Regions from separate parts of the Burkholderia sp. AW49-1 genome, predicted to be linked through region 1. Evidence: predicted binding sites of a transcription regulator. Region 1 holds the regulator's gene; the other holds the start of a gene.
What was found. Region 1 encodes LexA, which represses DNA repair genes until DNA is damaged. Its sites were predicted from a motif close to ACTGTATNNNNATACAGT; they were not measured.

Region 1 (3,410 bases):
CGTGCGGCCGCTTCGAGGAAACCGCACGCGAAATCCTGCAGGAAGGCGTGAACTGGCTGCGCGAGCGCGGCGTTCAGGCGGAAGGCCATTTCGCATTCGGCTATCCGATCGACGAAATCGCGAATCTCGCGACGGAATTGAAGGCCGACCTCGTCGTCGTCGGCCATCGGTGCCGCAGCGGGTTGTCGAGATGGTGGATGGGCTCGGGCAACACGCAACTGCTCGATCGCGTGAACTGCAGCATCCTGGTCGCGTGTTCGTCGGCGGAAGAGCAAAAGGCCGAGATCGCTCGCGAACGCGAAGCGGCCACTGCGAGCGGCAAGTGAGCCGATGATCGTAAGGCCGGCCGGGTCGCATCGCGATTCGTGCCGGTTTTGCGGCATCTACACCGATTGCCGCCGCTCAGGCGTGAAGGTTGATCGCTGACAACTTCCACGAGAACAAGCCAAAGCGGTGGAAGATTGCCGCATAGCGCGTGCCGTCGGCGCTGCGCTGGTAAGTCACGGCAAATTCATCAATATTCCGGTAGCCGGCGCTCGTTTGCTGCGGATGGCCCGCCTCGCCCGGGCTGCCAGGTGCGGATGCGTTGGCTGGCGCAGTTGCGGCCGAGGCGGTGACATTGCTAGCTGGTACAGGGGCGCTGGCCGGATTGACAGGCGGCGAGGCTGGTGCGTTGCCAGTTGCAGCGTCTGACGGCGGACCCGACCACTCGGGCGGCCGTTCACCCGGATTGCCGCGCGGGGGAATGCCGCTCATCAGTGCCGCTACACCTTCCGGTGTCGCATAGGCATCGACCAGCGGGCCGATCAACGCAGATCCGATCAGTGCGCCAATCACCGCGAACGGATTGTCCTTCTTCACTGCGTCGATCCGGCGCATCAACTCTTCCGTGACCTGCTGCTTCAGGCTGATGCGCAGCGACGGAAAATCGACATACTCGCTGACCGCTTGCGCATCGCGCGCGTCGATCGCCGATTTCAGGCGACCGAGCGCGACGTACGGCGATGCGTACGCGTAACCGATCGCCATCAGGACGGCGATGGCCAGCACGACGATCAGCAATGGTTTGAGCCGCCATGCGCGGCCCGATGATCCAGTCACGATGCCTCCGGTGCGGACAGGTTCCGCAATCACAGACCGCCGTGCGTGGCCGATCGTTCCTCTGCGATGCAGCGATCGATCATCCGGCACACGGCATCGATCGTCCCGACCATGATCAGGCGCGACCGACCGTGATAGACGCGCACGGGCGCTCGGCGCGCCGGCTCTGCGTGATTCAGGCCACCATTCAGCGAGACCCGCGCGAACGCGGGAAGGGCTGACGGCAGCAGCGACGCCTGCCGTTCAACTGCGACTTCTTGGCTCACCACGGGCGCCGCGGCGGACAGCGGCGCGCAGGGCGTGCGGCCGCGCAGGTGACGCAGGCGGCCGAATTGACGGAAAGGCAGCAGACGGGAAAGGCGTTCCATGATGTTCTCCTCAGCGAGACCGATTGTCAGAGTTCGCCCGAGCGGATCAGCCCGACGGCGATGCCTTCCAGCGCGAATTCCGCGCTGCCGGCCTTGACGAAGATGTTTTCGTAATCCGGGTTCTCCGCGATCAGCTCGAGGCCGCCGGGCCGGCGCATCAGGCGCTTGACCGTGACGTCGTCGCCGAGGCGCGCGACGATGATCTGGCCGTCCTTCGCTTCCGTGCGCTTCTGCACGGCGAGGAGGTCACCGTCGAGAATGCCGGCGTCGCGCATCGACAGGCCGCGCACCTTCAGCAGGTAATCGGGCTTGCTGGTGAACAGCGCGGGATCGCACGCGTAATGTTGGGAGATGTGCTCTTGCGCGAGGATCGGGCTACCGGCCGCTACGCGGCCGACGAGCGGCAGCGACAGTTGCATCAGGCCGGCGTGCGGCAACGTGAACTGGTGCGGCGCGTCGTCGATGCCGAGCAGGCGGATGCCGCGCGACGCGCCGGCGGCCAGCTCGATCACGCCCTTGCGCGCCAGCGCACGAAGGTGTTCCTCGGCCGCATTCGGCGAGCTGAAACCCAGCTCTGCCGCAATCTCGGCGCGCGTGGGAGGGAAACCGGAGCGCTCGATCGCGCGGCGGATCAAGTCGAATACTTGCTGCTGACGGGCGGTGAGTTTGGTCATGGCTGAACTGTATGGATAGACAGTGAGCTGTATTTTTATACAGTACTTCGCGAATTTCAAGTGTTACTTGAGGTTCGCTGCGATCGCGGCGGTTCCGACGCGATTTCGCGACGCCCGGACGCCGGTTCGTCCGCCGCAACCGTCCATCCCGTCTGCGTTAGCACTTTTGAGTATTAAAAAATGAAGAACGATTATTTTTAATCATGTAAGCCGTTCGCTAGACTGGCCCGACATCGCAATACCGACAACACTGGAGAACCAAGGATGGCGAAGCGCAATACGGGGCTGGTGGGCGGAGTGGGCCGCCTGATCGCAACACTCGCGCTGGGCGCGGCGGCGGCGCTGGGCGTGGCGACGCACGCCCAGGCCGATACGACCTTCCTGAACGTGTCCTACGACCCGACGCGCGAGCTGTATCAGGACTTCAACCAGGCGTTCGGCAAGGAGTGGAAGGCGAAGACGGGCGAGACGGTCAACTTCAAGCAGTCGCACGGCGGCTCGGGCGCGCAGGCGCGCTCGGTGCTCGACGGCCTGCAGGCCGACGTCGTGACGCTGGCGCTCGCCTACGACATCGACGCGCTCGCCAACAAGGGCCTCGTCAACAAGGACTGGCAGAAGCGCCTGCCGGACAACGCATCGCCGTACACGTCGACGATCGTGTTCCTGGTGCGCAAGGGCAACCCGAAAGGGATCAAGGACTGGGACGATCTCACCAGGCCGGGCATCTCGATCGTCACGCCGAACCCGAAGACGTCGGGCGGCGCGCGCTGGAACTACCTGGCCGCATGGGCATATGCCGTTCACAAGCCGGGCGGCAACGAGCAGAGCGCGAAGGAATTCGTGACGAAGCTCTACAAGAACGCGGGCGTGCTCGACTCGGGCGCGCGTGGCGCGACGACGAGCTTCGTGCAGCGCGGGATCGGCGACGTGCTGATCGCATGGGAAAACGAAGCGTTCCTGTCGATCAAGGAATTCGGCACCGACAAGTTCGAGATCGTCGTGCCGTCGGTGAGCATCCTGGCCGAACCGCCCGTCGCGGTCGTCGACAAGGTGGTCGACAAGAAGGGCACGCGCAAGCTGGCCGAGGCGTACCTGAATTTCCTGTACAGCCCGCGGGGCCAGGAAATCGCGGCGCGCAATTACTACCGCCCGCGTTCGAAGAACGTGCCGGCGGAGCTGACGAAACAGTTTCCGAAGCTGAAGCTGTACACGGTCGACGACACCTTCGGCGGCTGGACGAATGCGCAGAAGACGCATTTTGCGGACG
Region 2 (3,410 bases), on a different contig from region 1:
GTTGAGTCAGCTGCCGTTGTTTCCGTATATGGAGATGGAAGTGCGGGCGCTGTGCCGGCATCCGTCTTCGGTGCGCGAGGATGATCGATAAGTGAACGCGACGCGCGGCGTGACTGAACGGCCGCGCAGAGTACGACACGGGCAGCCGGCGATTTTCTCGCCGGTCGCCCGTGTCGTTTTGCAGCCGTCCCGTCCAGGTATCGCCCCGCATCACGACGATGCGGCGACGATCACCACTCCTGCGCCAGATGCGCCGCGAACCCCACCGTCCCCGGCGCGATCTCCGCCTTCAGCGTCAGCGCCGGAATCTCGTAATCGCCCGCGTTCTGCCGCCGGAACGGAATCGGCTGCGCGGTCCACAGTTCGTCGAGACGCTTGCCGAGCGCGGCACGCGTTTCATCGAAGCGCGCGTCGTTCATCCGGTGCGTCTGGTAGACCACGAACGGCGGCAGCACGTCGAACCCCGGGTAATAGAGAATCCCGTGCTGGATTGGAAACAGCACGTCGTCGATCGGCCCGTTGATGCCCCGTGCGCTGTAATGCGACTCCCAGCCGCCCGTCGTGACGACGATCATCGCGCGCTTGCCCGCAAGCGAACCTTCGCCGTAACGGTCGCCCCAGTGCAGGTCGGAATGTTCGCCGACGCCGTATGCAAAACCATACGCATACACGCGCTCGACCCAACCCTTCATGATCGCCGGCATCGAAAACCACCACAGCGGAAACTGCAGGATCACCGCATCGGCCCACTTCAATTTTTCCTGTTCGCGCGCGATGTCTTCGCTTTGCGTGCCCGTCGCGAACGCGTGCTTCGAGTCGAGCGACGGATCGAAACGCGCGTCGGGCTTGCGATCGGTCACGTCGTTCGCGTCGAACGCGGCCTTCCAGTTCATCGCATACAGGTCCGTCACCTGCACGCTATGCCCCGCCGCTTCGAGCCGCTCGACGGCAAAGTCGCGCAGCGCGCCGTTCAGCGAACGCGGTTCCGGATGGGCATAAACGATCAGCACATTCATGTTCGTCACTCCGTTGATTGAATGACTGCAGGATGCCGTCGCCCAAGGTATATTTGAAATGAATTCCTGATATTCCAGGTATAGGCATGAACAATCTCAGACGACTGGATCTGAACCTCCTGGTCACGCTCGACGTGCTGCTCGCCGAGCACAACGTCACGCGGGCAGCCGAAAAACTGAACATGTCGCAGCCGTCGGTCAGCGTGCAGTTGCAGAAACTGCGCGATCTCTTCGGCGATCCGCTGTTGCTGCCGGGACCACGCGGCATGCGGCCGACCGCGCGCGCGGAAACGCTGCGCGAGCCGCTGCGGGACGCGCTCGACGCGGTCGAACGTGCGGTGCTGACGGCCACGCCGTTCGATCCGGCAACCGCGACGAACACGTGGCGCGTGGCCGCGACCGACTATGGCGAATCGACGATCGTCCTGCCCGCGCTGAACACGCTGCGGTCAGCCGCCCCCGCGACGCGCCTCGCCGTCGTCGAGCTCGTGCCGCCACGCATCGAGCAGGACGCGGAGCGAAACGGCATCGACCTGGCCTTCCACACGACGGAAGGTTCACCGGAAGGGATGCGGCGCCTGCCGCTGTTCGTCGAGCGCTACGTGCTCGTCGGCCGCGCCGGTCATCCGAAGCTGAAGCGGCGCCCGACGCTCGCGCAGTTCGGCGCGCTGGAACACGTGATCGTGTCGCCCGACGGCGGCGGCTTCTTCGGCGTGACCGATGAAACGCTCGCGCAAGCGGGCGCCGCGCGGCGTGTCGTGCTGTCCGTTCCGCATTTCCTGTTCGTGATGTCGGCCGTCGCCAGCACGGATCTCGTCGCGATGCTGCCCGAGCGTCTGGTGCGCGACGTGCCCGCGCTGCGCGTGGTGGAAGCGCCCGTTCAAGTTCCCGGCTATGAAATGTCGATACTGTGGCACGAGCGCGTGCACCGCGATCCCGCGCATCGGTGGTTGCGGGAAACGATCGCGGCGTCGGTGTAAGTCGTTCGCGAAAGCCGCGCGGCGCGCGCGCCGGCCACCGTCGCCGCCGCGCTCGCCCCGGTGCCGGGAAACAGAGTTGCATTCAGGACTTGAAACCGCCTCGGACACTGTATATATTTACAGTGTTTTTGCACCATTTGACCCGAATTCCGTCACCCATGACGGACGGACTTTTGTGAGGCGACCATGTTCCAGTCATCCGCATTCGATCCCGAGCAACCCGGCTTCAACCCCGTCCACTTCGAGCGTGCCGCGCAGCGGGCGGTCGTCGACCTGCAGCGTGTCGTCGGCGGCCCCGCCCAACGCGCGCTCGGCCTGCGGCGCCGCACCCATCCGGCCGCCGTCCGCACGATGAGCTGGCAGGCGCTGCTGAACGTCGAGGAACTCGCGTTCTCGAATACCGGTTTCCTGAGCCGCAACGACCCGACGGTCGTCGACGCGTTCATCCGCCTGCGCGGCAGCCGGCTGGTGGCGGCGGATGTCGAGGAGCCGGTCGACTGGCGTCGCGACGACGACGACCTGCCGGCCGTCTACCTGATCGTCAAGGCGATGCTGGAGGCGGAAGAGGAAGAGCGCGCCGAAGCGGCCTGACGCATGCCGGCCGATCGCGAATGGCGTTCTGACGGAATCGCGTCGCCACGTTGCATGGCGACGCGGGAAGTCGCCAGCGCGTCGCGCGACGCACGCCGCCGTTTCGCAACCCGGCACGACGCCCGTTACAGCCTCGCCGCGAGCCGCGATCCCTGATCGATCGCACGCTTCGCATCGAGCTCGGCCGCCAGTTCCGCACCGCCGATCAGATGCACCGAGCGTCCGGCCGCCTGCAACGGCGCGAGCAGCGCGCGCTGCGGCTCCTGCCCCGTGCACAGCACGATCGTGTCGGCTTCGATCAGTTCATGATCGGTCCGCTGCTCGCCATACGACACGTGCAACCCGCGCGCATCGATCAGTTCGTAGTTCACGCCGCCGATCATCTTCACCTGCTTCATCTTCAGCGTCGCACGGTGAATCCATCCGGTCGTCTTGCCGAGCCCCTTGCCGAGCGGCGCGGCCTTGCGCTGCAGCAGCGTCACTTCGCGAGCCGGCGCCGAGACCTGTGCGCGAGTCACGCCGCCGCGCGTCGCAGCCGGATCGGTCACGCCCCACTCCGCTTTCCACTCTTCCAGATCGAGCGTCGGCGACTCGCCGCCTTGCACCAGATATTCGGCGACGTCGAAGCCGATGCCGCCGGCGCCGACCACCGCGACACGCCGGCCAACCGGCTGCCCGCCGGCCAGCACGTCGATGTAGCTGAGCACGTTCGGCCCGTCCTGGCCGGGAATCTTCGGGTCGCGCGGCGCCACGCCGGTCGCGAGCACGATCTCGTCGTAGCCGCCCGCGATCAGGTCGCTCGCATCGATGCGGCGGTTCAGGT

Region 2: the regulator LexA is predicted to act here: its motif matches at 2,103-2,120, upstream of ACV22W_RS03695 (DUF2471 family protein).

What each region holds. Positions count from the first base shown of each region.
Region 1 covers NZ_JBSAXF010000005.1:190,940-194,349, forward strand. The annotation lists gene ACV22W_RS11035 (universal stress protein) at 1-326, shown strand, start outside; gene ACV22W_RS11040 (DUF2939 domain-containing protein) at 403-1,101, opposite strand; gene ACV22W_RS11045 (hypothetical protein) at 1,131-1,469, opposite strand; gene lexA (transcriptional repressor LexA) at 1,496-2,143, opposite strand; gene ACV22W_RS11055 (sulfate ABC transporter substrate-binding protein) at 2,408-3,410, shown strand, end outside.
Region 2 covers NZ_JBSAXF010000001.1:855,063-858,472, forward strand. The annotation lists gene catC (muconolactone Delta-isomerase) at 1-91, shown strand, start outside; gene ACV22W_RS03685 (NAD(P)H-dependent oxidoreductase) at 231-1,016, opposite strand; gene ACV22W_RS03690 (LysR family transcriptional regulator) at 1,103-1,996, shown strand; gene ACV22W_RS03695 (DUF2471 family protein) at 2,183-2,587, shown strand; gene ACV22W_RS03700 (oxidoreductase) at 2,713-3,410, opposite strand, start outside.